DNA from 2 places in the Cyanobium sp. Tous-M-B4 genome. Region 2 is predicted to be linked to the other one. Evidence: predicted binding sites of a transcription regulator. Region 2 holds the regulator's gene; the other holds the start of a gene.
The links. The regulator NtcA, encoded in region 2, controls nitrogen genes in cyanobacteria. The targets are predictions, from matches to a motif close to GTANCNNNNGNTAC.
Positions count from the first base shown of each region.

Region 1: a site for NtcA is predicted at 12,606-12,619, ahead of KBY73_RS01685 (ferredoxin--nitrite reductase). Genes of this name have one in related genera too.

Region 1 is NZ_JAGQBA010000001.1:329,228-344,267, reverse strand. Features, by position in the region: gene KBY73_RS01735 (alpha-E domain-containing protein) at 1-141, shown strand, start outside; gene KBY73_RS01730 (transglutaminase family protein) at 126-1,007, shown strand; gene KBY73_RS01725 (diguanylate cyclase) at 1,004-2,131, opposite strand; gene KBY73_RS01720 (ABC transporter substrate-binding protein) at 2,276-3,181, opposite strand; gene KBY73_RS01715 (ABC transporter substrate-binding protein) at 3,325-4,320, opposite strand; gene KBY73_RS01710 (GGDEF domain-containing protein) at 4,580-6,253, shown strand; gene KBY73_RS01705 (sensor domain-containing phosphodiesterase) at 6,289-8,148, shown strand; gene KBY73_RS01700 (redox protein) at 8,153-8,629, opposite strand; gene cobA (uroporphyrinogen-III C-methyltransferase) at 8,758-9,546, opposite strand; gene KBY73_RS01690 (CbiX/SirB N-terminal domain-containing protein) at 9,543-10,877, opposite strand; gene KBY73_RS01685 (ferredoxin--nitrite reductase) at 10,893-12,431, opposite strand; gene KBY73_RS01680 (anthranilate phosphoribosyltransferase) at 12,640-13,725, shown strand; gene KBY73_RS01675 (CmpA/NrtA family ABC transporter substrate-binding protein) at 13,879-15,040, shown strand, end outside.
Region 2 is NZ_JAGQBA010000001.1:28,096-43,135, forward strand. Features, by position in the region: gene KBY73_RS00180 (thioredoxin domain-containing protein) at 3-575, shown strand; gene thyX (FAD-dependent thymidylate synthase) at 584-1,309, shown strand; gene dcd (dCTP deaminase) at 1,337-1,930, opposite strand; gene KBY73_RS00195 (cob(I)yrinic acid a,c-diamide adenosyltransferase) at 1,930-2,547, opposite strand; gene ntcA (global nitrogen regulator NtcA) at 2,789-3,529, shown strand; gene KBY73_RS00205 (DUF3084 domain-containing protein) at 3,564-4,781, shown strand; gene KBY73_RS00210 (resolvase) at 4,778-5,242, shown strand; gene KBY73_RS00215 (DUF3146 family protein) at 5,249-5,506, opposite strand; gene pth (aminoacyl-tRNA hydrolase) at 5,511-6,140, opposite strand; gene KBY73_RS00225 (TatA/E family twin arginine-targeting protein translocase) at 6,124-6,420, opposite strand; gene psbH (photosystem II reaction center phosphoprotein PsbH) at 6,420-6,620, opposite strand; gene psbN (photosystem II reaction center protein PsbN) at 6,743-6,895, shown strand; gene KBY73_RS00240 (alpha-mannosidase) at 6,906-9,845, opposite strand; gene KBY73_RS00245 (photosystem II reaction center protein I) at 9,960-10,079, shown strand; gene KBY73_RS00250 (DUF3769 domain-containing protein) at 10,246-12,621, shown strand; gene KBY73_RS00255 (3-isopropylmalate dehydratase small subunit 2) at 12,608-13,222, opposite strand; gene leuC (3-isopropylmalate dehydratase large subunit) at 13,231-14,646, opposite strand; gene KBY73_RS00265 (competence/damage-inducible protein A) at 14,675-15,040, opposite strand, start outside.

The DNA of each region.
Region 1 (15,040 bases), 300 kb from region 2:
TGGAGCTACAGCCGCATCGACGAGCTGATTGCGGGAGGCTTGCACGAGTCGATCGACGGCCTGCAGAGCGACCTCAACCGGCTCCATGATCTGATCGAACAGCGCTACTTCATCGCCGACCACGCATGCGTGCCCGCGTAACCCACACCTTCACCTACCGCTACAGCGCTCCGGTGCTGCTGGGTCCGCACCGGTTCTGCCTGAAGCCCCGGGGCCACGGCTTTCAGCGGCTGCTGGACTTCCAGCTGGTAGTGACGCCTGAGCCAGGGCGGCTCTACCCCTTGGTGGCAGCCAGCGGCGATGAAATTCTGCGGGCCCGTTTCAACGGGCCAACAGATGCGTTCATCGTGCGGGCCAGCAGCCTGGTGGAAACGGAAACGGCACCACTGCTGCAGATTTGCCTGGAGGGCAGCGAACCGATGCTGCCATACCCGGTGGGCCAGCTGAACGGTGACCTGGCCGGCAGCCTCGAGGGCTGGCTACCCAATGGCCAGCACGATCCAGCCGCGGTGGACATGGCCCAAGAAGCGCTGATGGGCAGCGATCAACGGGCGCTGATGTTTCTGCAACAGCTGGTGGAGATCATTCAAGACCGGGTCAAGTACACCCAGCGACACGTGGGTCCGGCCTGGCCCGCCGGCCGCACCCTCAAGGAAAGGGTGGGGTCCTGCCGAGACCTGGCGATGCTGATGGTGGAAGCCTGCCGCTGCGTGGGTTTACCGGCTCGCTTCGTGAGCGGCTACCACCTGGTAGAACCAAAGCCGGAGAGCTACGACCTGCACGCCTGGGCCGAGGTGTATCTGCCAGGTGCAGGCTGGCGGGGCTTTGATCCCAGCGGCATAGGCGTAATCGACGATCGCTACATCACCTTGGCCACTTCCTCCAAGCCGGAGCTGACCGCCGCAGTCACCGGCAGCTTTTCAGGGCCGAATGGCGTCGAAAGCCTGCTGGAATGGGGCATTGAGGCAGACATCCAAGAGCCAGCCGCAACCATGCAGTCCGCCTAAGCAAAAGGTACCTGCAATTGGGTGCCCTCCATTTCCAAACAAACCACCTGATGGCGGCCGCGACCCTTAGCCACGTAAAGCGCGCCGTCGGCGGCGGCCATCAACAACTCCAAGTCGTAGCCGCTCGCTCCTGCCGTGGAGGCAACTCCAACGGAAAGCTCCACCTCCACCACGCCGCCGTCGTCCTTGTGCAGCGGGCTCACCTGCAACTGCTGACGAGTTCGATCCAACATCTGCACAGCGCGTTCGCGGGGGTTTTGCAGCAGGATTATGAATTCGTCCCCACCCAATCGCCCCACCAGATCTGAGCTGCGGCCCGCACCAGCCAAGAACTTAGAGACGTGGCGAATCACCTGATCCCCCACTTCATGACCATTGTTGTCATTGATGGCCTTGAAGTGATCAACATCGATCAAGGCCATGGAGCAAGGCACACCCACTTGCTGCGCCTTGGCGAGCACTTCCCTAGCAGTCTCCATGAAAGTGCGCCGATTAAAGATACCGGAAAGGGCATCAATCTGAGCCATATTGAGCAACTCGGGCAGCAAGTGACGACGCAGCATCAACAACAAACCCAGGGAGCCAAAGATCAGGGGCAGGGTGCCGGCAATAAAGACCAACAGCACAAAAGTGAGCGCTTCATTGCGCTGGGTGTCCAGGTTGACAACAGTGATCAGGGTGGCCCGATCGCCAAATCCACCCCCCCGATCCTCCAGGGCCAGGGGTGACTGCCGCATCGTCACTAGGAAATCACCACCAAGCCAGGGCAGGGGACCAACAAAAACGCGCCGGTCCTGGTTGAGGCAGCTCACCACCCCGTCTTTGCTGGGGCAATCAGCAAACAGCGCCCTCAAAGGCTGCTCACCTGCCAGCTGCAACACATGGGGCAGGGGCAGGTTCACCAGGGCATTGTTGGAGGCCACCAGCACGACCCCGCGAGTATCTACAACTAGGGCACTCTCTAAACCCTGATTGACAGTTGCCCGCTGCAAATCACGCTGCAGATCATGCAACGGACGGTAGCCAGTCATGCTCACGCTGAGGATGCGCTCCAGGTTGGTGGCACTCCGCTCAATCTCCCTAGCGTTGTAGGAGAGCACCAAGGCACCAGCCAGAAGCGCCATTAGTGCTGATCCAACAGCTCCGGTGAGAGCCACCAACAGCCAAAGCTGACGGTTAATCCGGCCCTTGAGCAGAGACGCTCCTGACAATTAGACTCCAGGCCAAGTTAGGAGGCTTAAGCTTATAAGAAATATCCGCCAGTTGGACTATTTCACTAAAAAGGTAACCATTTTTTCTGGTTTTGGCAGAAAAGCCTGGGTGGGGGTTGGCAGTGGCGTCTTGGCCGAAAGGCGACCTGCGGAAATCATCTGGCCTGCCATGCGGGCGAGCACGCGAGCAACCGAGCCAGTTGGAGCAAGCATTTCCGCCTGATCGGCTGATGTTGGATAACGAATGCCGCGCTCAGAAGCCACAAACTCTGCCGGGCTTACCTGCTCTCGTTTAGCCATCAGGGCCTGGGAGGAAATTGGTTCGGCCCTGGCCAGGGCCTGAGCTGCCCACCAAGTGCGCACTAGTGCCCTAATCATGCCCGGATGGCGCTTAGCAAAAGCAGGATTTACAGCCAAGATATCAACAATCTCCCCGGGTATTTGAGCAGAACTAAATAAAACCCGATAGCGAGAATCCTCACGCAGGAGATTCGAATGAGGTGGATAGGTAACAATGGCGGCAACCTTGCCCTTGCTCAGCGCGCTAACAAGGGCGCTGGGCCCTTCGTGCATGAGGTGCACCTGGTCAAATGGAACTTGCTTGGTTTCAAAAGCACGCAAAAGCAGATATTCAGAAAGCACAGTGCGCTCCAGCCCCACAGTCTGACCAACCAAACCACGTACATCTCCAATATCGCTCTTGCTTATAATCACATCCGCACCCTCGGACTGGTCAATCACTAAAAACAACTCAGGGCAGCGCTTTGGCACCTCCTGGCAAATCGTGATTGCATCCGGAAGATTAGTAGCGATGACCTCAACGTCCCCACGGCCATAAGCAAGCCGCTGGTCCTCAATAGAGGTGTATTGCTGGACACGCAAATCGAGCCCATAGCGGTGACCCAGCCGCCGCTGCTCAGCCAAATACAGATACTCGAAGCCAGGCCAACTGGTAATCGCCACAGAAAGCCTTGGCTGGGAATTCAGGATTCGCCAGGCAGCCAATGAGCCTACCAACGAAACCAAGCCAACCAAAGCCAAAACCCAAGGACTCTGAAGCTTGAGATGCTGGAGACTCGGACGCTGGAGACTCGGACGCTGACTTGTCATCGCAGGGCTGCTTCCACCAAGCGGTTAGTTACTGAAGGCAGCTGGGCGCCAATCCGCACCAGTTCCAAATCCTCGTGCACCTTTTGGACAGACTTGAGATTGCGCTCCATCGCACCCCCCGGAGCCAACATTTCCTTCTGCTCAACAAGTCCATAATAAACCAAGCCTCGTTCAGCCTGCTGAAATTCCTTGGCACTCACTTTCTGCCGATCAGCCATCAGGCCTATCGACTGCTTTGGACGGGTCTGGGCCAATTGGTGAGCGTCTTGCCAGACCTTTACAAGCTTTGCCAGAGCAGCGGAATGGCTATGAAGATACGAAGGATCAACAGCCAATACATCAAAGATTTCGCCCGGGGTTTGCCGACTGTCAAATAGCACCTTGGAATGGCCATCTCGCGCTGCAAAGTCACTAAACGGTGGGTAAAAGGCGACTGCATCAATGCTGCCCTTAGCCAAGGCAGCGGGCATTTCCGCCATCGGCATATTACGGATCTCCACCTGATCTAGGCTCAACCCGAAACTCTGTAAAGCCCGACTAACAAAATAGGGGCCAAGGGTTGAAAAAGTTGTACCAATACTCTTACCCGCTAGGGCCTGCAAAGAATCAATACCATTGCGCGCCGCAATAATATCGCCACCACGAGATTCATCCAGAATCAGCACCACCACAGGGCAGCGCTCTGGCTTCCTAGCGCAGATATCAATGAGCTCTACAGTAGTGAGTTGAGCCACATTGAGTTCACCCCGCAGATAGGAATGAACTATTTCCTGGGGATCCGTAAACTGAGATGTTACTAATTTGAAGCCGTAACGCTCAGCCAGGCCCTGCCTCTCAGCCAAATAAAAATATTCATACCCCGGCCAGCTCGATACGGGCACCTTGACCTGCTCAGGCTTGGCAGTGCAACCTGCCACCGCCGCCCAGACGAAGCCAATTACAGCCAGGCCGAACGACTCGCGACACAAGCCCCTTGGCGCCGAGATGCCCATTAGCGCAAAATTAAAGAAAAAACGACAAACTCATGCAAGCTAAGGGCTAGCCCGGGAAAGGCATTTAACCACGATCTGCCTATGAAAATAATTGGCTTGTTGCCAAAAACTTCATATCTCGCACGCTGACAGCTACTGCGACTACATTTTCTTGATGGCATCGATAACCGGTTCTCCTACCCCGTCCCCGTGGAGCCCGCTGTTTGCGCCTCCTACTCGTAGGCAAGGGCTTGTTCTTGCCCTGACCACTGGTTTGGCCGTGCTCCTGAACCTGCAGCCCCTGCCACTCTTTTATGGCATCCAGGTGTTGCTGGGTTCGATCCTGCCGATCCTGGCCCTGCTGCTCTGGCGCACCGGCTGGGTAATTCCGGTGGGCTGCATCGCCAGCTTGGTGACCTGGCAGGCATGGGGACATCCTTGGGCGGTGGTGATCTTCAGCGCCGAAATCACCTGGCTAACCCTCGGCCTACAACGCCTGAGCCGCCGCAATGATCAAGTAAGCACTGGCGCAGTTATCCCCCTGGCGATCGGCTACTGGCTTCTGCTGGGGGCGCCCATGGTGGCCATTTTTTATGGCCTAATACTTCGAATAGACCCCAGCAACGTAGCCGTCACGGCACTGAAACAAGTTGTCAATGGGGTCCTTAACGCCACCATTGCATTCGTGCTGTTCATGGTAATCAGCGCCTTTCAGAACCGCAAGGGCCATGGCAATGGCATCTCGTTGCGGGGGGTGATTGTAGGGCTGGTGCTGATCACCATGACCGTGCCAACCCTAATCATCACTATGAGCTCCGGCTATCAGCTGGAGCTGGCGATACAGCAAGCGGAGCTTGACAATCTAAAAGTAGTAAATCGATCTGTTGCCGCATCCAGACCTTGGTCTGAGATACCGGGCGGGAATGTGGCCTACCGACGTGTCGAGGCCAATGGCAAGAGCACCAGCTCCGATCCTGAACTGTTCAGTCAGCTCGACAAGAACTTCACCGATGGGGGACGCACCTATGTGCATCCCCCCGAGTTGGCGGTGCTGATCTCCAAGCAACCCCTACCCGCGCTGAAGAAATGGGTAAATGGCTACTGGAGTTACAGCCAGCTGCATGCCAGCCAAGGCCAGCCGTCCTTATTGATCCAGGTAGTGCAGCCCGCTGGCACACTGGTGAAACGGATGCAAGATCAAAGCTCGCAGCTGTTGATGGTTGTTCTGATCACTCTGCTGCTTGGAACTGCCGCCAGCATGACAATTGGCACATTGTTTGAGCGCGAAATCAATAAAGTGCTGCAGCCGATGCTTACAAGCCCAGACGGTCTGAGCACACTTGCCCCCTCTCTGATCAACGAACTGCGCGTAATGGTGCTGTTGATCAACCAAAGGATCCAGCAGGTGCGCTGGCTGACCGTTGATCTGCAAGAGACCAACCAAGCTCTGCGCCGATCACGCGACGAGCTCGAACAGATCAATACCAGCGACTTACTCACCGGCTGCGGTAATCGCAATGCCCTGTTCCTAAGGCTCAAAGAGGAATGCCTGCGCTGCCGCCGCACCGGCGAGCCCCTCAGCTGCATCACCATCGACGTGGATGGTCTCACCAAAATCAATGACCGCTTTGGCCATGAAATCGGCGACTTAGTTCTGAAACGAGTGGCCAGTGCGGTACGCCAACGGCTGCGCATCACCGACCACTTCTTCCGCAGCGGCGGGGATGAATTCGTAGTGGTGGCCACCGATTGCAATGGGGCTGCCGCCCAGGAAATGGCTGCAGATCTACAAGCACTGGTGAGCCAGCTGGAGCTAGGCAGCAAGCAGGACCCAGTGCCCACCAGCATCACCACTGGAATCAGCAGCCTAGAGGGTGATGAACTCAAACCCGATACCCTGCTGGCCCGCTCGGATGCGGACATGCGCCAGGCCAGACAAAATGGGAACATCTGATCTAATATTGTGGTTGGGTTTATCATCTAGATCGCGTGCAAGAAGCGCCCATACCCGAAGAGGATTCGGCTCGCCTCAAGGAACTGCATAGCTACGGCGTACTTGATACACCATCTGAAGCTATATTCGACGACATCACTTACTTAGTTCAAGATATTACTGGCGCAAAAATAGGAGTTATAAGCCTTATTGACGAGAATCGTCAGTGGTTTAAGTCTTGCGTTGGCCTCGAAGACGCCCCCAAGGAAACGCCGAGAAATATTTCATTTTGCGGCCACACAATCGTTCAGCGCCGGCCTTTAATTATAAACGACGCCCTTGAAGATGATCGCTTTGCCGATAATCCACTTGTTCAAGGTGAGCCTCGCATCCGTTTTTACGCCGGCTTCCCCCTAATCGCCGCCAACGGCATGGCGTTGGGCAGCCTTTGCGCCATTGACATGGAGCCGAGGGCGCTCACGCCCCGGCAGATCACCTCCCTAGAGCGACTGGCTCGCCAAGTGGTAAGCCAGATGGAACTGCGGCGAGAAGCCCATCTACTGCAATCTGCCGAATTGGCACTTCAATCTCAAGGTGGAAACGGAGAGGCCACGCCAGGCATCCAGCTGCTTAGTGACATCAATCCAGTAATGGATCGAGAGCAGTTGCAACAGATGCTGAGCCTGCTGCTTGAACTAGATCAACCACCCTGCTTTGCACTGGCACGCTGCAAATTTAAGGAGTATTCCCGCGTTAACGCCACCCTTGGGGCTGCCGCAGCCAACAGCCTGGTCCAAACGGGCTTGGAGCGCCTACGCAGCTGTTTACCGGTTCAAGCATCAACCGCCTGCTTCTCAGATGACGAATTAGTAATTGTGCTCCCCCACCTCTCAGAAGAAGGGGCTATCACAGAGATCGCAGAAAGATGTATAGACAGTCTCGAGGCACCATTAAAACTAAATGACCGCGATATTGAGCTAGGCATAAGCATGGGCATTGCGATCTTCAAAAACAACTACAGCGATATTGATTCTCTACTCTCTGACGCCAGCATCGCCCAACGCATAGCCATCACTGATCGCTCAGAAAATAGCAACTTCAACTTCATCAACCTAGCCGCACGACTGGCGGCGCAGCATCACTATCAAGTGGAGACAGACCTGCGCCGCACCATTCGACGCAACGAAATCACCCCCTATCTTCAACCGATTGTTGATCTAGCCACGGGCAAACCCGTAGGCATGGAATGCCTGATGCGCTGGCGCACCGACAGCGGCGAGATGCTGCTGCCCGACAAATTTTTGCCCATATCCCATCTGGCCGGGCTCAGCGGTGAACTCGACCTCCAGATCATCCAAAAAGCAATCCAAGCCAGCCATGAACTAGCAACCGCTGCGCCAGGGCGGCCGCTGCAACTCTCGGTTAACCTCTCTGCCCTTCTGCTGGAAAATGAAGGTCAGCGCAACCGATTACTACAGCTGGTTCGCTCCAACCCTTTGCCAAATAAATGGCAGCTGCAAGTGGAGCTGGTAGAGGATTACTTACAAGACAACGGCTCGGAACTGGGAGCCTTCCTCAACACACTGCGACGCCAAGGTGTAGCCATCGCCATCGACGACTTTGGCACGGGCTATTCCTCACTCAGCCGCCTCCACAACTATCCTGTGAGCACGGTCAAAGTTGATTCTAGCTTTATTAAACGCATCGATGCCAAGAGCAATCCCACCAATCAATTACTGAAAACCATCCAAAATCTCTGCGCCGATTTAGGCCTGGAAAGCACAGCTGAAGGGGTCGAAACCGAATCTCAACGCACCTGGTTGCTGCAAAACGGATATAAGCATGGCCAGGGTTACCTATTCAGTCGGCCAATGTCGGTGGCTGCTGCAAGCCACCACTTAGCCAACATTCACTGAGAAGCTACCAGCTAACCCCGTGCAACTTAGGCAGGGGAGCGGTTTTAAAGGTTGTAGCAAATAAACGGGGAATAAGGCGGCTGTTGTATACCCGAAACTCCCGCACAACGCTGGCGCCCTCCTCGCGCACAGCCTGATTAAGCACCACCGAGCCATCGTGATCAGAAACGGAGCGATGAAAAGTTCCCGGAGGAATGCGAAGGATGTCGCCACCTGTTTCTAGGCGAACAATGTGATATGGATAATTCCAGCCCAAATTGACCAAGTAAAAAGTTCGGCCACCATGCAGGGCCAACAGATTATCTTCCTGGTGGGGGTGCAGATAAAACTGCCAAGCACCAGTCTTCTCCTCATCCGGAGGGCTCACGGCTGGACCGGCATGGATCACCAAATCGCGGGCATTGGAGCTGGCGACGGTGATATCAAAGAAACGAACAGCGGGAGTATCGCGGAACTTCTCGTAGGGAATCAGCTCAAACATCGGCGCTAGCCGGGGAAGGGCAGACATTCGGGGAAGGGCAGCAGGCACTGCCAGATCAAGGCCTAATGAAACTCACCACCGGGGGGCCGGCCGTCGCAACCACTACCCATCAAGGAAACTGGCTTGGCTCAGAAGGGGATCGGCATCTCCACATCAGCGGGCTCGGGGGCACACACCGGCACCCGCTGGGCCACCACTTCGCCCAGCACCACGATTGAGGGCGAAGCAAAATCCTGCTCCTCAGCCCGGTCGGCCAGCTCACCCAGCACGGTCACCAGCTGGCGCTGACCGCGCACGGTGCCCTGCTGGATCACCGCCGCCGGAGTGTCTGCCGCCAGGCCACCCGCCATCAGCTCCTCGGCGATGCGGCGCAGGTTATGCAGGCCCATGTAGATCACCAAGCCATCACTGGTCTGGGCCAGGCCGCGCCAGTTCACCCCTGGGCGGCCCTTATCGATTTCCTCGTGGCCCGTCACAAAAGTGACGCTGGAGCCGGCGCGGCGGTGGGTAACAGGAATGCCCGCATAGGCAGGAGCAGCGATGCCAGCGGTTACGCCTGGCACCACCTGCACCGGCACGCCCTTGGCAGCTAAGTGGGCGGCCTCCTCACCGCCGCGGCCAAACAAAAAGGGATCACCCCCCTTAAGCCGCACGATCAGGCGATGGCGGCTGGCCAGTTCCACAAGCACCGCATTGGTGCTTGGCTGCGGCACGGAATGGTGACCGCGGCGCTTGCCGACAAAGTGGAGCTCGCAGCCCTCGGGCACCAGATTCAGAAGGGCCTGCGGCACCAGGGAGTCGTAGACGAGGGCGTCGCAGTGCCGCAGCAGCCGGTGGGCCTTGAGGGTGAGGAGCTCCGGATCACCGGGACCCGCCCCCACCAGGTAAACCGTGCCGAGCTGGGCTGGGGCATTCATGGCAGGGCCTCGAGTTCAGCCAGCAGCAGCTGGCGCAGGCCAGGCCGCTGCAGCAACGGCGGACCCACCTGCTCGGCTAGCTGGTCGGTGAGCCGGTTGGCGGCCAGAGCAAGGGCCAAGGCTGGAGCGGCCAGGGCTGGAGCAGCAAGGGTCAGCTTCAGCTCCGCGAGGTGCTCTGCACTGTATGGAGTGGCGACGCAGTGGGCGCCGGTGCGCCGCTCCAAAGTGGTGAGATAACGCGCTGCCAGGGGACCCTCCAGGGGGTGATGCAGCAGTAAGGGCCGGGCATCCTGCATAGCCAATCCGGCCAGCTCCTTAGCGAGGGCGGCCTGCCAGCAGGGCCAGGCCCCCAGGAAGGGCCAGTGCTGCACGCGGGCAAAAGCCGACCAATGGCGCACGATCGCCGGCAAATCGTGGCGCACATGGCCGCCGGGCAGCAGCAGCAGCGGCACCAAGCCGAGAACCTGACCCGGCTGCAGCAGCTCGGTCGCCGCCGGCGGCGCCGCAGCCGAAAGGGCCTGTAGCCGCACGGGCGCACCACGGCGGCACTCCAGCTCGGCGGCCAGGGCCACCAACTCGGCAGGCAGCTGGCCGCCCGCGCGGCCGTGCACCACCAGCAGCAGGGGTTGGACAGGCGTAGCAGAGAGGCGGCGGCCGAGACGCTCGGCCACCTGGGGATCGAGCTCGCGGTGCCGCAGGGGCACAAGGGCGCGGCGGGCTCCGGGCAGGCGAGCCAGCAGATCCACCGCCGGGGCAGCCAGCTGGGGATCGATGTCGCCGGCCAGGGCGCTGAGGCCAGCCACCAGTTGGTGCCGGGGCCACACCGACAAACCACGGGCTACCCCTTCGAGAGCGGCGCGCCGCAATGGGGTGGCGATTGGGGCCCGCATCCAGCTCAGGAGCACGGGCCAGGCCGCAACCTGGCGCTGGTGACCCAGCAGGGGCAGGAGGGCTAGCGCGACGGCTTGGGGCAGGGCCGAGAGGGGCAGGGCCTGGCCAAGAGCGCCAGGGCCGGGGGCCAATTGCTGCAGCAGCCAGGCGGCACTTGCCCCATCCCGGTGGCGCAGTACCTGGCTGGGCAGGCCGGGATCCGGATCGGGCTGCTGGCGCCACCAACGCAGCAAACGCCGCTGGGAAGGCGGATCCAGCCGCTCCGCCAGCACGGCAAGCAGGTCCTGGTCGGCGCTGAAGCTGCCGTTTTCCAGCGCCAGCAGCCAGGGTTCAGGATCCAGCTCGGGCTGGTTGCGCAGCTGTTGCAGCCAGCCCCAGCGTGCCGGGGAGCCGCAAGCCGGCAGCTGGGCCGGCTTGCGCTGAGGCAGGGCAGATCTCAAAGCCGCCCTCCGCGCTCAGGAGCCCGCCGGCTCACGGCGCCGGGCTCCAAATTGCTCCAGCAGCAGCAGCTCCAGCACATCGGCAAGATCACTGAGGGGTACGCCTTTTTCATGCAGCTCAGCCAGCTTGGGCTCGGCGCCCATGGAGCCGCCAAGAAAGATCTTGGCCGCCTCCACCATCTGACCATCCTTACGGGCCTTCGCACCCATCAGCCCGATCTGACCCATGTAGGGCTGGCCGCAGGCATTGGGGCAGCCGGTCCAGTGCATGCGCACCGCCTCAGGCAACTCGATGCGCCGCTCCAGATCTTCGAGCACCTGCTGGGCCACGCCCTTGGTGGGGATCAAAGCGAAGCTGCAGTAGGCGTTGCCGGTGCAGCTCACCGCTTCGGCCTGCAGGGTCGAGGGGTCGGGGCGGAAGCGCTGGAGAAGGGGTTCGGCCAACAGGGCCTCGAGGCGATCGCCGGGCACATCAACGATCAAGGCGTTCTGGGCCTCGGTGAGACGCAGCTCGCCGCTGCCATAGGTGCGCGCCAAAGCTGCAAGCTCCAGCATCGAAGCTGCGTCCAGCCGGCCCATCGGCACGTGCAGCCCCACCCAGTGGAGCCCCTCCTGCTTCTGGGCCTGCACGCCCAGGCCCGAGCGGGGGGCCCGGTTTACCAGGTGGGAGCCATCGTGGGAGAGCACGGGTTCGGCAAAGACTTCAACCAGCTCAGCCCGGTAAGCATCGATCCCGAGCTGGTCGATCAGATACATCAGCCGGCTCTTATTGCGCTGGTGGCGGTTGCCGTGGCGCTCGAAATGGCACAGCAAGGCCAGGGTGAAGTCGGCGAGCTGCTCAGCCCGCAGCCACAGGCCCAGGGGCACCGCCAACTCGTTGCGCTGGGCTGAGAAAAAGCCCCCCACCAGCACCGTGAAACCCAGCTCACCGTTGTGCTTAGCCGGCAGGAAGGCCAAGTCGTTGTGCAGCAGGAAGCTATCTGGAGCGCCCCCCACGGCCACATTGAATTTGCGCGGCAGGTTGCGAGGACCGGCCGGCCCCAACAGGGCGGCCTGAATCGCCTCCACTAGGGGGCGGGTGTCGACGATCTCCTCCGGGTCAATGCCCGCCAGCGGGTTGCCGGTGATGTTGCGAGGGTTGTCGTGACCCGATTGGAGGCTGGTCAGACCCCCAGCCTCCAGGGCCTGCAAAAGGGGCGCCATGTCCTCCAGCAGCAGGCCCCGCAGCTGCAGGTTCTGGCGGGTGGTGATGTCGGCACTGCCCTGATCGCCACAACGATCGATCGCCTCGGCCAGCAGCTCCAGCTGGTCGGCCGAGATCACCCCGTTGGGCAGCCGCAGCCGCACCATGAAGCGCCCCGGGGTCACCGGACGGAAGAAGATCCCCAGCCACTTGAGCCGGATCGTGAGCGTGGCTTCGTCGAGCGATTCCCAGCCCTGGCGGCCCAGCTCCTCGAGGCGAGGCGCCAGCTCCAGCCCACATGGCTCGACCTTGGCCTGCTCGATTTTGCTGAGCTCCGGCTGGCTGGCCGCAGAAATGGTGGGGCTCGTCATGGGGCGGACGCTCGGAACACGGAACAACCTCGGCTTGCCCTCCCTGCCGCCACAGAGGTGCAAGGGGGTCCGAGCAAGCGCCGATGAGAGCTACGCCGCCGGATAACAGAAATGGAGAAACAGCTCCCCGCAGGGAGACAATTGGAATTGTCTGCAGTGCGGGTCGCTTCCTGTGTCGCAACCGCTACAACCCGCACCAGCAGCGGCGGTGGCAGAGCCCAGACGCCTGCAGCGCCTCGAAGCCCTCGGCCCGGAGCGGGCCCGCTTTCGTGAACTAATTGCCAAGGTCGGCAGCGGCGAACACACCAGCACTGGCCTCAGCCGCGATGAGGCCAGTGACGCCATGGACCTGATGCTTCAGGGTCAGGCGAGCGAAGCCCAGCTGGGAGCATTTTTGATCGCCCACCGGATTCGCCGGCCACTGCCGATCGAATTGACCGGCATGCTCGACAGCTACCGCAACCACGGTCCAAAGCTGGAAACCCCTGGCCGCCAGGCCATTTGTTTTGGCGTGCCCTACGACGGCCGCAGCCGCACCGCCCCCCTGCTGCCCCTGCTTGCCCTAGTGCTGGCCGGCGCCGAAATACCGGTGGTGCTGCACGGCGGAGACCCGATGCCGGTGAAATACGGCGTCACCCTGGCCGAGCTGTTCGCCGCCCTCGGCATTGAGTGGCGTGGGCTCAACCTCGCCGCTCTGCAGCAACGGCTAAACGCCCACCACCTGGCCCTCACCCACCAGCCCGACCACTTCCCCGCAGCGGAAAGGTTGCTGCCGGTACGCGATGAAATTGGCAAGCGCCCCCCCGTGGCCAGCCTGGAACTGCTTTGGACACCCCACTGCGGCGACCACCTACTGGTGAGTGGCTTTGTCCATCCCCCCACCGAAAAGCGGGCCTGGGAGGCCTTGGCCGCCGCTGGTGAAAGCGAAGTGCTCACGGTGAAGGGCCTGGAGGGGTCAACAGACCTGCCCACCAGCCGGGCCGGCATCACCGCCCGGGTCCGCCAGGGCTCCCTGGAGCGGCTGCTCGTGCACCCCCGGGACCACGGCCTCCACGGCGATGAAATCGCCTGGGAAAACCTAGAAACCTGGCAGCAGCAAGCACTGGCCGCCCTCGGTGGTGAAGGCCCCCTGGCTGGGCCGCTGCTCTGGAATCTGGGGGCCTACCTCTGGCTAGCCGATCGCTTCGAAAGCCTTGCAGATGCCCTCGAGCAAGCGCAGGCTCTGCTGGCCTCGAGATGCGGCGAGCGACTGCGGCAAACCCTTGCCGATCCCAGCAAAAGCGGCAATTGGTAGCAATTGCAACCCTCAACTTGAAGCCAGCCGTGGTCTTGTAATTGGGTCGGTCAGCTTGAGCGCCGGCTCGATTTTTAGACCGGTTCGGTGCGCTTCTTTGTGGAGCCCGTCCGGAGTGCAGTTGCCGCCACTCCGGCCCATCCCAATCCAGCCATGTCCAACCTTTCGCGCCGCAAGTTTCTGATCACCGCCGCCGGTTCGGCAGCTGGAGCCATCTGGCTAGCTGCCTGTGGCAGCCCCAACAAAAAATCTGAAAATCAACCAACAAGTCAGACCGGCGGTGCTGATGCGCCTGAGCTGAAGACTGCCACCTTGGGCTTCATCGCCCTCACCGACGCCGCGCCCCTGATCATTGCCCTGGAGAAGGGTTTGTTCGCCAAGCACGGCATGCCCGAGGTGAAGGTGGTGAAGCAAACCTCCTGGGCCGCCACCCGCGACAACCTGGAGCTAGGCAGCAGCCGCGGCGGCATTGATGGCGCCCACATCCTTTCGCCAATGCCGCTGCTGCTAACTGCCGGCACGATCACCAAGACCAAACAGCCCCTGCCGATGTACACCCTGGCGCGGCTCAACCTGCAGGGCCAGGGGCTGTCGGTGTCGAAGGACTACCTGGCTAACAAGCTCAGCATCGACAACAAAGAGGGCCTTGCAAAAGCAACGCAACAGGCCAGCGCTAAGGGCAAGAAGTTCAAGGCGGCCGTTACCTTCCCCGGCGGCACCCACGACCTATGGATGCGCTACTGGCTCTCCGCCAATGGCATCGATCCCAATAAGGATGCCGACCTGGTAGTGGTGCCACCCCCCCAGATGGTGGCGAACATGCAGACCGGCACCATGGACACCTTCTGCGTTGGTGAACCTTGGAATCAGCGCCTGGTCAATAAGAAGCTGGGTTACACCGCCGCCGTCACCGGCGAACTCTGGAAAAACCACCCCGAGAAAGCCTTCTCGATGCGCGCCGACTGGGTTGATAAAAATCCCAAGGCCGCCAAAGCCCTGCTGATGGCCGTTCAGGAGGCTCAGATCTGGTGTGAAGACCCAGCAAACCTTGATGAGCTCTCTGAAATCACTGCCAAGGACAAATACTTCAAAGCCAACGTGGCAGACATTAAACCCCGTCTGGCCGGCGACATCGACTACGGCGATGGCCGCGTAGTTAAAAACAGCCCCCTAAGAATGCGCTTCTGGAGCGAAAACGCCTCCTTCCCCTTCAAGAGCCACGACCAGTGGTTCGTTACCGAAGATATGCGCTGGGGCTACCTACCCTCGGACACCGATATCGATGCCTTGGTGAACAAGGTGAACCGGGCTGATC
Region 2 (15,040 bases):
GCATGACCAACTCCACCCCGAATTCCGGCCTGGGGCCAAGCGAACGGCTGCTGCTAGTTGTGCTGGCGGCCCTACTGGCAGCGGGCCTGCTGTGGTTCCGCGGCGGACTGAATCCGGAGGCTCCCCTGGAGCGCTTGGCGCGCCAATCCCTGGATCTACCCGTGGCCTTGCGCAATGGCAAGCCAACGCTGGTGGAGTTCTACGCCGACTGGTGCGACGCCTGCCGCACCATGGCTCCGGCGATGGAAACGATCGAAGCCCAACACCGCGGCCAGCTCGATGTGGTGCTGCTCAACGTTGACAATCCGCGCTGGCAGCCGGAGCTGGAGCGCTACGACGTCAACGGCATTCCCCAACTAGAGCTGTTCAACGCTGCCGGTGAAGCGGTGGGCCGCTCGATTGGCGCTCGCAGCCTCAACGAATTGCGCGCCCTCAGCAGCGCCCTGATCGCCGGCGAACCCCTGCCGCCCCTCGCCGGAGTGGGGGCCGTCAGCAACCTGAGCCAACCCGCTGGCGAAGTTGCGGCAGCGGAGCCCAGTACTGCCACGATGGCCGGACCCCGCAGCCACGGTTGACGCCCGCCATGGATTCCCGTTTCCGCGTTGACCTGATCGCCGCCACGCCTAACCCCCAGCAGTGCGTTTATGCGGGAATGCATCAGGACTACAGCGAGGGCTTTGTGGCAGCAGATCCCAGCAGCTGGCCCGAGGAGAGCAAGGCAGGGGAAATCTGCATCAAACGACTTCTCGCCGGCGAGCGCGGTCACTACGGCCCCTTAGAACATGCCCAAATCGTGCTCAACGTTGGCTGGTTTCCCCACTCGGTGATGCAGCAGGCGCGTACCCACCGAGTGGGGGTGAGCTTTGACGTGCAATCGATGCGCTACACCGGCGATCGCATCTGCAAGGCCGCCAATGGTGAACTGGAACTGGAGGAGGTGTTCTATCTAAGGCCCTCGGGTAGCTATAGCGACCGGCAAGGCAAAAAATACGCCTACACCGAAGAGCAGCGCTGCGTAGATCTAGAGCTCTGCAGTGCTGCGGCGTCTCGTTACCGCGACCTTTTGGCGGCTGGCTTCGCCGAGGAGCACGCCCGCGGCATCCTGCCCTTCGACTACCGCCAGCACTTCGTGGTGAGCTTCACCTTGCGAGCATTTCTGCACTTCCTTGACCTGCGGGCCAAGCTCGACGCCCAGCTCGAAATTCGCGAACTTTGTGAATTGATGTGGCCCCACCTGCAGGCTTGGACACCCCAATTTGCTGACTGGTATGAAAAGAGCCGCTTGCATAAAGCCAGGCTCGCCCCATAGGGCAGAAGCACATAATTAACTGGCGGCTTAAATTCGCGCCAACGTAACCCGTTCGGGCTGGTGCTGATATTTACCGGCCCGATCTTGATAGGTGGTTTCGCAGGGATCGCCCTCAAAAAAGAGCAGCTGACAAATTCCCTCATTTGCATAAATGCGGCAGTCAGCACCCGAAGAATTACTGAACTCCAGGGTGAGGTGACCCTCCCAGCCGGCTTCCGCTGGCGTCGTATTAACAATGATACCTAGCCGGGCGTATGTGCTCTTACCCAGGCAGATCACCGTGATATTTGATGGCACCTTCATCTTCTCCAGTGCCACTCCCAAGCCATAGGAATGGGCTGGCAAGATAAAATAAGATCCATCCTCGTCATCGTGCAGGGGAGCGGGTTCGAGGTTGGCCGGATTGAACCGCTTGGGGTTCATCACGGTGCCAGGCACATGCCGAAAGATCAAAAATTCCTTAGCCGACAACCGCAAGTCGTAGCCATAGGAAGAGCAGCCGTAGCTGAGCACCGGCGAGCCCGTCGTCTCGGGATCGAGGTGGCGCACCAGGCTCGACTGAAACGGCTGCAACAAACCTGCCGCAGCCTGCTCGTTGATCCAGCGGTCGTTCTTCAGCATCAGAGGCCTCGGCGCAACTGGGTGACCTGATCAGCCATGGCCATCAACTCAGGAGTCATGGCTGGCCCCGTCAAAATGACATCTAAATGGGCTGGACGGCGCTCCAAGGTTGCCAGCACTTCAGCCTGCTCGATGTAGCCCAGCTCCACAGCCAAGCCCAGCTCATCGAGCACCATCAGATCCACCGCACCACTGAGCAGCTGCTCGCGGCTGAAGGCCCACACCTGGCGCACCGCCTCCAACAACTCAAGCTCCTGGTGGGCAGCTGGCTCTGACAGACAGGCAGGCACACCGGGCCGCAGCCATTGCAGTCGCCCACACAGCCAGACGCTGCTGCCGAGGCCCTGATCTACGCCACCCTTAAGAAACTGAGTAACCAGCACCCGGCTGCCCAAACCGGCACTACGCAGGGCCTGGCTGAGCACGGCACCGAAACTGCCGCGGAATGGCGCCGTATGGATTTGCAGCAAGCCCTCCGACTGGGCCACTAGCCGCAATGCCGGCGCAGCTGCCACAGCCAAAGGGCGATGACCAGAGCGCTGAGGTTGGTGCTGTACCGCCGGAAAACCAGCTCCAGAGGAGGAGGTGAGGCCTGAGACGGGCAAGCTCGCGGTCATGAACAACCTGAATAAAAACCTGGAAAATCGAAAACAGACCTGGGGAGCCGCGAGCAGCCCATGGCCCCGCGAAGCTGAATGTAGCGGGATCGGGCCGCTTCACAAGCAAACGACACCATCCCTAGCGGAAACATACGTACTGGTGCGCAGGGGGCGCCGGCGGTGTCGTCTGAAACCGTGTGTATTGCTACAAGCCGCCCCCCGGGTGATCCTTAGGGTCCCGGCACTTGCCCAGACCTTGATGGTTGGCGCTACCCACGGATTTAGCCGTACCGCCAACACCCCATCGACGGGTGCCCCTGGCGTGGTGGCAGGCATGGGCAGCGCCGGCCAGGGCAACCCCACCCTGTTGGAAGTGATCCGGGGCCTGGCCGGCAGCAGTGTTGAGACGATCGAACGGGGCAAGACGATTTTTTTTCCCGGCGATCCAGCCGAGAGGGTCTACCTGCTGCGGCGCGGAGCGGTCCGGCTGTCGCGGGTATATGAATCCGGCGAGGAGATCACCGTGGCCCTGTTGCGTGAGAACAGTCTGTTTGGTGTGCTGTCGCTGCTTACCGGCCAGCGCTCCGACCGCTTTTATCACGCTGTGGCCTTCACCAGGGTCGAGATGGTGACCGCACCAGCCACCTCCGTGCGCCGGGCGATCGAGCAGGACGCCAGCGTGGGCTTGCTGCTGCTGCAGGGCCTGTCTTCGCGAATACTGCAGACCGAAACGATGATCGAAACCCTCACCCACCGCGACATGAGCTCGCGGCTGGTGAGCTTCCTGCTGGTGCTGTGTCGCGATTTCGGCGTTCCCAGCTCGGAAGGGATCACGATTGATCTGCGCCTGTCCCACCAGGCGATTGCCGAAGCGATTGGCTCCACCCGGGTCACAATCACTCGCCTGCTGGGCGACCTGCGCAACGACGGGCTGGTTCAGATCGACCGCAAAAAGATCACTGTGTTTGATCCAATCGCCCTAGCCAAGCGCTTCAGCTGAACGCCAGAGATACTGGGGCCCTTCGCGGACGTATGTGACGGGCTGGCTGCTGATCCTCGCTCTGCTCGCCCTAGGGGGGGTGCTCTCCACCCTGGGCGACCGACTCGGCAGCCTGGTGGGCAAGGCGCGCTTGAGCCTGTTGGGGATGCGGCCCCGCCGCACCGCCGTGTTGATCACGGTGCTCACAGGCAGCCTGATCAGTGCCATCTCCCTCGGCCTGATGCTCTTAGTGAGCGAGCGGCTGCGCACGGGCCTGTTTGAACTCGATCGACTGGAGCAACGGCTGCAAACCAGCCGCAGCCAACTGAGCCGCAGCAATAGCCAACTAGCTAGCAGCCGCCTGGAGGTGGCGAGGGCTGAACAGGGCAAACGCGAGGCTCAGGCGCGCTTTGAGCAGGCCCAAGCCCGCGCCAGCAAATTGCGCCAAGAGCTGGCGCCACTTTTAGCCCAGCGCAACCGGCTGGAGCTGGAGCGCAGCCGTCTCAGCGAGGAGGTGAAGGGGCGGGATGCGGAAATCCGCCGCACCGAAGCGGAACTAGCCCAGGTGCGCCGCCGGATTAGCGCCGGAGCCCAAGAACTTAAAGACCTGGAGAGCAACCTGATTGCTCTGCGCCGCGGAGACGTGGTGCTCAGCAGCGGTCAGACCCTGGCCAGCGCCAAGGTGACCCTTGAGCGCCCCGAGCAGGCCAAGGATGTGATCACCGCCTTGCTGCAGCAGGCCAATCTCAACGCCTTCAGGCGGGTGCTGCCCGGCCAGCCCCCCGATCGCCAGATCCTGCTGGTACCCAAAAATGACATCAGCAAGCTGGAAGGCCTGCTCGCCAAGCCCGGCAGCTGGGTGGTGAGCATTCTCTCGGCAGCCAACGTGCTACGGGGCGAGCGCCAGGTGCTTGCCTTCCCAGACCTACGCCCCAACCGCCCAGTAGTTAAGGCCGGCGAAGTGCTGGCCAGCACCACGATCGAGGGCGACCTCACAGCCCTGGAGCCGGTTTCGCGGCGACTCAACCTGCTGCTGGCCGCTGCCTATGCCCGAGCCCAGCGCCAGGGCACGTTGGTGGAAGGGCTGCAGTTCGATGCGGCCAGCTTTAAAAATCTGGCCCGGGAGCTGAGCGAGCGCCAGCCAGGCCAGGTTGCCCTACTAGAAGCACTCGCCATCAATAACGCCAGCACCGCCGACCCAATTGCGGTGGAATTGCGCTGGTTGACAGCCCCATCTCCATCCCAATCTGGGCCAGGCCCTCGCCGCCCATGACGCGCGCTGCGGCGGGCCTGGTGGCAGGCCTAGATCCCGGGCGCAGCAAATGCGGTCTAGTGCTTGCTGATCCTGCCCTTGGCCAGATCCGGCAGGCTGCAATCCTGCCCCCGCAAGCCTGCCTCGCCCTGCTCAAAAGCTGGCAGCAAGTGGGGCTTGATCAGGTTGTGCTCGGCAATGGCACCGGCAGCCAAGACTGGCGCAGCCGGCTTGGCCAGCAGCGGCTGGCGCTAGCTGTGGTGGATGAGAGCGGCAGCACCCTGGCGGCCCGCGAGCGCTACTGGCAGCTGTGGCCCCCTAGGGGCTGGAGGCGACTGCTGCCGGCGGGCTTGCGCTTGCCCCCCCGCGATATCGACGATGTGGTCGCCCAGCTGCTGATTGAGCGCTATTGCGGGATGACCCTGCAGCGCAGCAACCAGGAGGTGCTGAGGCAATGGCCGCAGCCGGTCGCCGCAGACTAAATCGGTTTAAAAACGGGCCCGAACCGTGAAGACGTAGTCACCGCCAGGCTCGAGCTGGTAGTCGACCTTGAGCAGATAACGCAGCAGAGCGTCCTGGATCAGAGCTCTGCCCAATGAAGGCTCAACGCTGAGTTCACCGCGGTCAAAGGCCCAGCGGAAACTCCATTGGTAGCCGCCCGCACTCACCTCCCCCTCCAGCACCCTCTGGCTGAAGCTCTGATGCAGCACCCGCAACTGGGCAGTGGTGGAGGGAAGGCGTGCCATCGGCTCAGGCTGCCGTGCCCTGGGGCTGAAAACTGTTGAGTCGGTTGCCAGCCCGCTCCAGGCCGAGGCGCTGAATCAGGCCAATACCTGCCTCCACCTCGCGCAGCACCTCCTCGAGCAGGGGCTGCTCGGCAAGCGTGAAGCGTCCGAGCACATGGCCAACGGTGCGGGCGCGGCGCTCGCCGGGATCTTGGGCGGGGGCGCCAATACCAATACGAAGCCGCGGAAAGTCCTGGGTACCTAGGTGGCTGATGGTGCTGCGCAGGCCGTTATGCCCCCCGGCACTGCCCGTAGCCCGCAGCCTCAACTTGCCGAGGGGTAGATCCATGTCATCCACCAGCACCAGCAACTGGGCAGGCTCGAAACCAAACCAGTCAAGGGCTGCGCGGATCGAGCGACCACTTTCATTCATAAAGGTCTGGGGCATCAATAGCCGCAGCCGGGCAGGCCCTGAACCCACCTCAGCCACCAAGCCCTGAAGCTTTGGCTGCTGCCGAAAAGAGACGCCGCCAGCGCAATCGACTAGACGCTCAAGGGCCATAAAGCCCACGTTGTGGCGAGTACCTGCGTACTTGGCTCCCGGGTTACCCAGGCCCACCACCAACTGCAACGACAACTCAGGCCGCGGGACCATCGAGAGGCTGCTCAATGAGCTCTGGAGCATCAGCCCCAGAGGCATCAGCTGAAACAAGCTCAGTTGCAGAAACTGCAACCGGCAGCTCAGCCGCGACAGGTTCGGCGGTGGTGATCGCCGTGCGCAGCTCCTTTTCGAACTCGGAGGAAGCGGATTGAAAACCCTTCAAGGTGCGCCCCAGGGTTTTACCAAGCTCCGGCAGCCGCTTTGGCCCGAACACCAGCAGCCCGATGGCGGCAATTACCGCCAGCTCAGGCAGGCCAATGCCAAACACGTTCATCAGCCGAGGCCGTTCCAGTTGACCGTGATGCCCTCGAGCAGCAAGGACTTGTTGTACAGCTGAAGAATGATTAGCAGAAACACCAGGAAGAGCACCATAAAAATGCCCATCACGGGCGTGGTGCCCCAACCGGGAACGACCTTGCCGTACTCAGAATTGAGTGGCCGCAGGATGTCTCCGAGGCGGGTGCGTTGGGCCATGTCTGCTGCAGCCTCTCGGGCATGGATTCGCTTTAAGTACTGTAAGGGCCTCGCGTACCGCGTTGCGGCGGTCCGTCGAGAGTTGTGACGCAACCCGTCACCTGCATCCCCCTTCCGCCTCCATGGACCCCACCGCCACCACCAGCTCCCCGGCCCTTTCTGTGGCCCTCGCCGTGCTGGCGGTGCTGCTTTCGCTCACCGGTTTTGGGGTGTATCAAGCCTTCGGGCCGCCCTCCAAGGGCCTCACCGACCCCTTTGACGACCACGACGACTGAGCGCTAAGCGCTAGGCCAAATAGGGGCGCAATCGCCAAAATCCCAAGCTCCACGGCGCCAGCCGCCAGGGATCTTCGGCAATCTTTCTTTGGGAAACCAAGGGCTGATCAAGGCCATCGAGTCGCTCCAGCAGCTGCCAGCTCTCTCCCACCTCCAGGTAACGGCGGCAAGGGGAACAGTTCTGCACGGTGAGCACCACGTCCCCCGACGCCCCTAGCGGCCGGCAGCCCAGTAGCAACAGCCCCTCGTCCAGGGGAGGCAGGGCCTGATGTCGTTTAGGCCGGCCCTGGGCCGCCGCCGGCCGCAGCCATAGCGGTTCCCTGAAGGCCACCGCCTGCTTGGGCACCTGGGCCCGGCACCAGCCTGCTGGGCAGGGCGCCAGGGCCAACCGCAAGCGCTGCAGGCCGTTATCAGCGCCAGGATCTGGCCAAGTAGGCGCCCGCAGCAGCGACACACCCAACTGCTCCGAACTAGCCGACACCCCCTGGGGCCCATCGAGCAGCACCGCCAAGCCGCCGTCGACAGCCACAGAAGCGATCCAGCTGATCGCTGGCAGCTCCCAGCGGGCCTGCTCGCGGTCAGTGACCGGCTGGGCTGGCCGTTCCAGCACGCCACCGGAGGTATCCGCCGCCCAGCGCAGGGCCGGCTGGGCCAAGGGGATCTCCAGGCGCAGCAGCTCATGGCGCTGGCGCCAGTCAACGCTGAGCACAAGCTCGAGCCAGGGGGTATTGGCTAGTAAGCGCCCCTCCAGCCGCACCGCACTGGCCCCGCACTGGCCCCGCCACACAAAACTGGTGCACAGCTCGCCCTGCTCCAGCCAGCTCGGCTCGCCCTGCCACTGCCAGGCCAGCGGATGGTCCCGGTAGCCCGTGGCGATGTCCCAGGCATCCCAAAACTCACCGCGATCGGCAAAACGCCGCCAGGCCAGCGGTCCTGCCAACTGGGGCTGATCTTGGCTATCCCACAGCTGCTCGAGGCCCCGCGGCCCCAGCTCAAAACTCACCAAACCGTTGCCGCAGCGCCAGCCCTCTCGCCACACCGGCGCTTCAACCTGAGCTGCCTCAACCTGAGCTGCCTGAGAGGCGGCCACTGCATCCGTTCGCTCCAGGGGCAGGGCGGCCACTCCCGCCAAGGGCGGCAGCTGCAGCCACTGGCCGCCAGCCCGGGCCGGCTGGGCCGGCAGCGTGACGCCGCCACAACTCCAGCTGCCCAAAGGCACCCGCAGACTGCGGGCCCGCGGAGGCAGGGGCTGGAGCTGGGCTACCCACCAACCCACACCCACACCGTCATCTTCACCGCCATCAGCTCCTAGCCAGGCCTGCAGAGCCCGATCCCGTTGCAGGCAGGCGCTGCGGCGCGCTGCCCGCCACTGGGGCTCGGCCTGCTCGAACACCTCCGGAATCGAGGTGCCGGGCAAAATGTCGTGAAACTGCTGAAAAAGCAGCGTTCGCCAGTCGACCGTTTCCGGCTCGCCGGCTAGGGACTGGGCCAGCTCAGCCTCCCGCAGCAGCCGCTCGAGCGTGCGGTTGTGGCGCTTCTGATCAGGGCGCGAGGTGGCGCAGCCGCGATGCAGCTCCAGGTAAAGCTCGTCGCGCCACACCGGCAGCCGGAGCGCCAGCGGCTCGAGGGCAGCCAAATAACCCCGCAAGCTGCCGTGATGCTGGGGAGCAGCCTCAGCTTGCTGCTGCCAGAGCCGCAGCTGCTCGAGCATTTCGGCGCTGGGGCCACCACCGTGGTCGCCCACTCCGGGCAGCCACAGGGCCGATTCAACCCCGGTCGCGCCTTGCCAAGCCAAGCGATATCGCTCCATCGCCACGGGGTCGCCATCGGTGCCGATCGGGGCGTTGATCAGGGCCAGCAGCTCGGAACCGCAGCGACTGCGCCAGCGAAACAGCCGGTGGGGGAAGGGATTGGTGGCGTTCCAGGCCATTTTGTGGGTGCAAAACCAACGCACGCCGGTGCTGCCAGCCACGGCCGGCAGGCCGCTGGCGAAGCCAAAGCTGTCGGGCAACCAGGCCAAATAGTGCTCCAGCTCCGGGAAGCTGGCGGCGCTGAATTGCTGGCCCAGCTGAAACTGGCGCAGCAGGGAGGAGCTGCTGATCAGCACGCAGTCGCTCTCCACCCAGGGGCCGTTGATCGGCTCAAAGCGACCGGCTGCCACCGCGCGCTGCAGACGGGCGAACAGGGCCGGCCGGTGTTGCTGCAGCCAGGCGTATAGGGCCGGTGTGGAGTGGCCGAAATGCAACTCCTCGAAGCGCTCGATCAGATCAAGGGCAGAGGTGAAGGTGCGCTCGGCCGCTTGCCAGGTGTCGGCCACCGGCCAGAGCCAGGCCAGATCGAGGTGGGCATGGCCCAACACATGAAACCGACCTGTCGGCGGTTCGCCGCTGCGCAGCTGGGCAAGCTCAGCCTTGGTTTCAGCCAACAAATCCACCGGATCGGCTGGATCCAGGGGCTCGAGCTCAAGACGGCTCTCGATCAGAGCACCGTCGTCGTGCACGGGGCTGCGCAGGCGTAACTCCAGCTCCAGGGCCTCCCCCTGCCACCAGCGCTCGGGCAGCAACCAGCGGCAAGCGGTGTCGAACAGGTCGCCGCCATGCACCCTCACACCATCAACCCGTAGCTCCACCTGGTCGGCCCACCAGCGCAGCACCAGCCGGGCCTGGGCAACGGGCTCCGGCTGGTGCAGCTGCAGCCAGGTCTCCGGGCAAACCAGCCGCAGCCGTAGCTCCCGCCACTGGCCACCCCGCGGCCAAATCACCAACCCCCGAGCTGCCCAATCCGGACGACATTGCTGGCCCCAAGGATCGTCAATGGCTGGGCCAAACCGCCCTCCCGCCTGCACGCAGCGCCAGAGTGGTTGGAGATCCAAGCGCGAATGGGTTGGCCGCAAACGTGACTGAATCGTTTCAATCCGTGGGGTCTGCCCTAGTCCTGAGGCCTCAGGCATCGTTGGATGGCAAGCCGAGTCCCATAGGATGATCCCGCAGCTGCGGGGTCGACTAGGCCCTTCAACGCGCCTGTCACTCCCTGTCACCCGCTCGCCGTTCCCCAAGGCCGAACCATGCTCGCCCTCAAGATCTCGGTTTATTCGGTCGTCTTCTTCTTTATTGGGATCTTTGTATTCGGCTTTTTGGCCAGTGACCCTAGCCGCACCCCGAGCCGTAAAGACCTGGAAGATTGATCAGCTGGCACTAGGCAAGCAAGGTCCTGATTCTGTTTGTGGGATGATCCCCAATGGGACCTGCTGGGCCTTATTTAATGGTGCCGATTTTAGACACGCTTCCTTCAACACTTCAGGCTCAAGAAGGTCTTAAGGGCTGATGGATTTGGCTGGCAATTCCCAACGAGTGCCTCTGGGGAAACGGCCTTTAAGGAGGCTCGCTCGCCAACTATTAACAGCAGCTTGCCTGTCTGCCCTTTTTGCTCCAAAGGTACTGGCAAATGATATTCCCAGCCAGCCTGGGGCTGTCACAGCCGCTAGTTCAGTTAGCCCTGCTCCCAACTTTGCTGTTATCAAGGCCGATCAGCAGAGCTACGACCAGCAACTAGGCCGGTTTGTTGCCACCGGCAATGTAGAAGCTCGCTTCAACGGCTGGCGCCTGCTGGCAGATCGAGTCGAACTGGCTGAAGCCAGCCGCAGTGTCTACGCCAGCGGGCAAATTCGCCTGATCAAAGGAGATCAATACCTGCAGGCAAGCCGTCTGCGCTACAGCGATCTTGAAGGCAGCGGTGAACTTGACGACGTCTATGGCGTTATCGACCAAGACACCCTTGCCCGGGACATCAATTCTCAAGAGGTCAGCTCTCAAGAAGTCAACTCTCAACAGACCAAGGCCAAAACGAACGGTCAGCCATCTGACGTCAGCCAACCAGCGTTTGCCTGTCCGCCACTCAGTGCAGATCCTGGCAATAGAACCATGCTGCGGGTGTTGCCACCGGGTCGCAGCAGCCTGCCCACCATGCCAGCACCAGCAGGCTGCCTTGGCAGTGAGCTCTCCACTCCAGCTCTATCTCTAAATAGGGCACTGGAATCAGTTGCTTTCGGCCCACCCCAGGCGGGCGGCCCGCAGCAGAGACAATCAACGCAAAACCCCAGCAGCTCTACTACCAAAGCACTTGAAATTGGGCAGCTGCCAGAGGTGGATTCAAAAGTCAGAGATGTTGCTTTCCAGCAGAGCTGGAGCATCCGCTTCAAGCTTGATCTAGCTGCCGTAATCGACACCACCGACTCGCTAAATAACAGACAGGAATACCGTCCGCCCACCAACAAAGCCGGCACCATAAGCCGCGTCCGCTTTCAGGGAGCCCAAATCCAAATCCGAGGCAACCGCTGGACTGCCGAGCAGATCGCCTTCACCAATGACCCTTTCACACCAGCAGCTTCATGGATCCTGGCCCGCAAAGTGGTGGCCTTAATGGATGGACGAGGGAAGACCCGCATCAACAGCCGCAGCACCCAGATCCTGCTGGACGGCAAGGTCTCCCTGCCAGCAATCACCAACACAACAATCGGCGCTGAGGAAGGTCGGCTTGCTTTCGACACCGACAAGCAAGATCGTGATGGGTTTTTCCTCGGCTACAACCTAGAGCCAATCAAGCTGGGCCAACGGGGAAGCCTTCAGCTCCAACCCCAGCTGAATGTGCAGCGGGCACTAGAAGGACGCACCAGTAGTTACGCCCTTTCCGGTCAAAACCTGGCCAGTCCGGGCAGCGAACAGACAGCCAAGATTGGCGACATGTTTGGCCTGCTGGCGGCACTCAATCTGCCCATGGGCTGGCTCTCTCTGAATGCAGAAGCCAGCCTATCTACCTTCAATCCTGATAATTTCAGAGCCGGGACCCGTAGCAACACAAGCTTGACGGCTCCCTTCAGCCTGCCCGGCCATTCAAGCGCCAATGCCAGCTTATTTGGCTCATACCGAGAGCGGATTTACAACGGCAGCCTTGGGCTGCAAACAGTAGTTTACTCCTACGGCGCCAATCTAGCGGGAAATGCGCTATTAAACCAGTACAAAAATCCAGAAACTTCTCGCAAATCCCCCTTTATTGAGCCAATCAATCTCAACTGGGCAGTCCAATCAGGCTCCTACCAAGCAGAACTTTTTGAGACAGATACGCTAGACACGTTATGGCGTAGCTATGCCAACCTGGCAGCCAGCACAACTTTGCAGCTCTGGCAGGGCTCTGCCCTTGATGCCAGCGAAGATCCCAAGCGAGGCTTGCGTTATTCGCCCATACCGGTCGCACCCAGCTTCGGAATCAACTTCGGAGCCAGTGGCTACGCGGCCACTTATAGCGATGGCGCCAACCAAAACACCCTCACCTTGTGGGGTGGGCCTTCGTTCACATTAGGACAGTTTGATCGACCCGTATTCGATTACACCCGCTTCTCTGCATCAATCGCCGGCACCTTTTTAAATGGAGCCAGTCCCTTTGGCTTTGATCGCACAGTAGATCTGCGCACCCTTAGCTTTCAAGCAGCTCAACAGATCTATGGCCCAATTGTGCTGGAAGCTGGTGCCACCTTCAACATTGACAATGGCTCCGAATTCTATGGCGACGTTTCCTATTCCTATGTGGAATTAAAACTGCAACGCCGCTCCTACGAGCTCGGGGTCTACTACAGCCCCTACGACGGCATCGGCGGCATCCGCGTCAAACTCAACGACTTCAACTTCACTGGCAGTGGCACACCATTCGTGCCCAGGCCTAGAAGCCGTTGATGTAGGGCAACGATGCAGCAGTGCGCGCCAGCTCGCTGTCGTGGGCCAGTAACTGGGAGGTGGCATCCCATTGCCCAGAAGCCAGCATCTGCTGGGGACCAGCCTGGAGTTCTAGCTGCCAAAGCTGACCTCGGGAGGCTTCCAGGGTGGCTTTAGCCAGCGACAAGCTCAGCTCTTGGTCGGGATCAGCGATCAGCTGCTCCTGCAGGCTCAGCACGCTGGCGTGGGATGCGGTGAAACAGGGGATTCCCAAGGCCAGACAGTTGCCATAGAAGATCTCAGCAAAGCTTTCCCCCACTACCGCCCGGATACCCCAGCGCATCAGCGCCTGGGGAGCATGCTCACGACTTGAGCCACAACCAAAGTTGCGGTTCACAACCAGCACAGAGGCTCCCTGCAGCTCTGCTCGATCGAAGGGGTGCTCCCCAAAGAGCTCGGCCCGATCATCGGCAAACACCTGCTCACCAAGCCCGTCAAAAGTGACACATTTAAGAAAGCGGGCTGGAATGATTCGATCGGTGTCAATGTCGTCGCCGGCGATGACAACGGCGCGGCCGCGCACAGCCGAGACAGGGCCAAAGGGGAAGCTGGGGGTGGTCATGGCCGCGATCATGGCGTGGTGTTAATCATCTGGCGCACATCACACACTTTGCCGGCAATTGCGGCCGCAGCCACCATCGCCGGACTCATCAGCAGGGTGCGGCCGCTAGCCGAGCCCTGGCGACCCTTGAAGTTGCGATTACTTGAACTAGCGCTGATCTGGCGGCCCTCAAGCCGATCTGGATTCATGGCCAGGCACATCGAGCAGCCGGGCTCACGCCACTCAAAGCCAGCCTCCCTAAATACTCGGTCGAGTCCTTCCGCTACCGCGGCCGCCGCCACCTGTTCAGAACCAGGCACCACAAATGCCTTGATGCCAGGAGCCACATGGCGCCCCTTGGCCACCGCCGCAGCCGCCTGCAGATCGGACAGGCGCCCATTGGTGCAGCTGCCAATGAAGCAAACATCCACCCCTGTGCCGGCAATCGGAGTACCCGGCTGCAGATCCATGTAGCGGTAGGCCTCCTGGGCCAGGGGGCGCTCATCTGGCTCTGTCTGCTCCAAGGTTGGCACCGTTTCATCAACACCGATGCCCTGGCCGGGGGTGATCCCCCAGGTGACCGTCGGCGCAATGGCGGCGGCATCGAAGCGCACCTCATCGTCAAAAACGGCGTCTGCGCCACTGGCCAGGCCACGCCACCAGGCCACGGCCCGCTCCCAGGCTTCAGCCTTGGGCGCATAGGGCCGGCCTTGAAGGTAAGCAAAGGTGACGGCGTCGGGGTTGACGTAGCCGCAGCGGGCACCACCCTCGATTGCCATGTTGCAGAGGGTCATGCGCTCCTCCATCGCCAACGCATCGATGGCGGGGCCGGCAAATTCGTAGGCGTAGCCCACACCACCTTTGACCCCCAACACCCGGATGATGTGCAGCACCAAGTCTTTGGCATAGACGCCCGGCTGCAGCTGCCCCTCTACCCAAATCCTCCGCACCTTGAGCTTGCCCATCGACAGGCTCTGGCTGGCCAGCACATCGCGCACCTGGCTGGTGCCGATACCAAAGGCAATAGCCCCAAACGCCCCGTGGGTAGAGGTGTGGGAGTCGCCGCAGGCGACGGTCATACCCGGCTGGGTGAGGCCCAATTCGGGGGCAATCACATGGACGATTCCCTGGCGGCCGCTGCCGAGGCCATGCAAAGGGATGCCGTAGTCGCTGCAGTTGCGCTCGAGGGTGGCGAGCATCTCCTCAGCCAGGGGATCAGCGAAGGGGCGCGCCTGGGATGTAGTGGGCACGATGTGATCAACCGTGGCCACGGTGCGCTCGGGGAGTCGCACCGGCAGGCCCAGATCTTTCAAGGCTGCAAAGGCCTGGGGGCTGGTCACCTCATGAATCAGGTGCAAACCGATAAACAGCTGGGTGGAGCCGCCCGGCAACTGGGCCACCCGATGCAGATCCCAGACCTTGTCGTAGAGGGTGCCGGCACTCACGCAAGGTCCGTTCGACTGAGGCTCAAGCCTAAAGCTGCGCCCCGGGGCAGTCGGCAAGCCGCAGGCGCAAGCGATTGAGCGCTTCTCCGGTCGTCAACCGCTGAATCCAGACCCGGCCGCGCGTGGCGCCAAAGCGCACTGCCTCGCTGCTGCAACCATCCGGGCCGGCAATGGCGATATGCACAAGCCCAACCGGCTTCTCGGTGCCACCACCCCCCGGGCCGGCGATGCCGGTCACAGCAATTGCCCAGGTGGCACCAGTTGCACGGCGAGCGCCCTCACCCATGGCAATGGCCACCGGATCGCTCACAGCGCCGTGGCTCTCAAGCAGCGCCTGCGGCACCCCAAGCAACGCCTGCTTAATCGAGTTGGCGTAGGCAATCACGCCACCAAC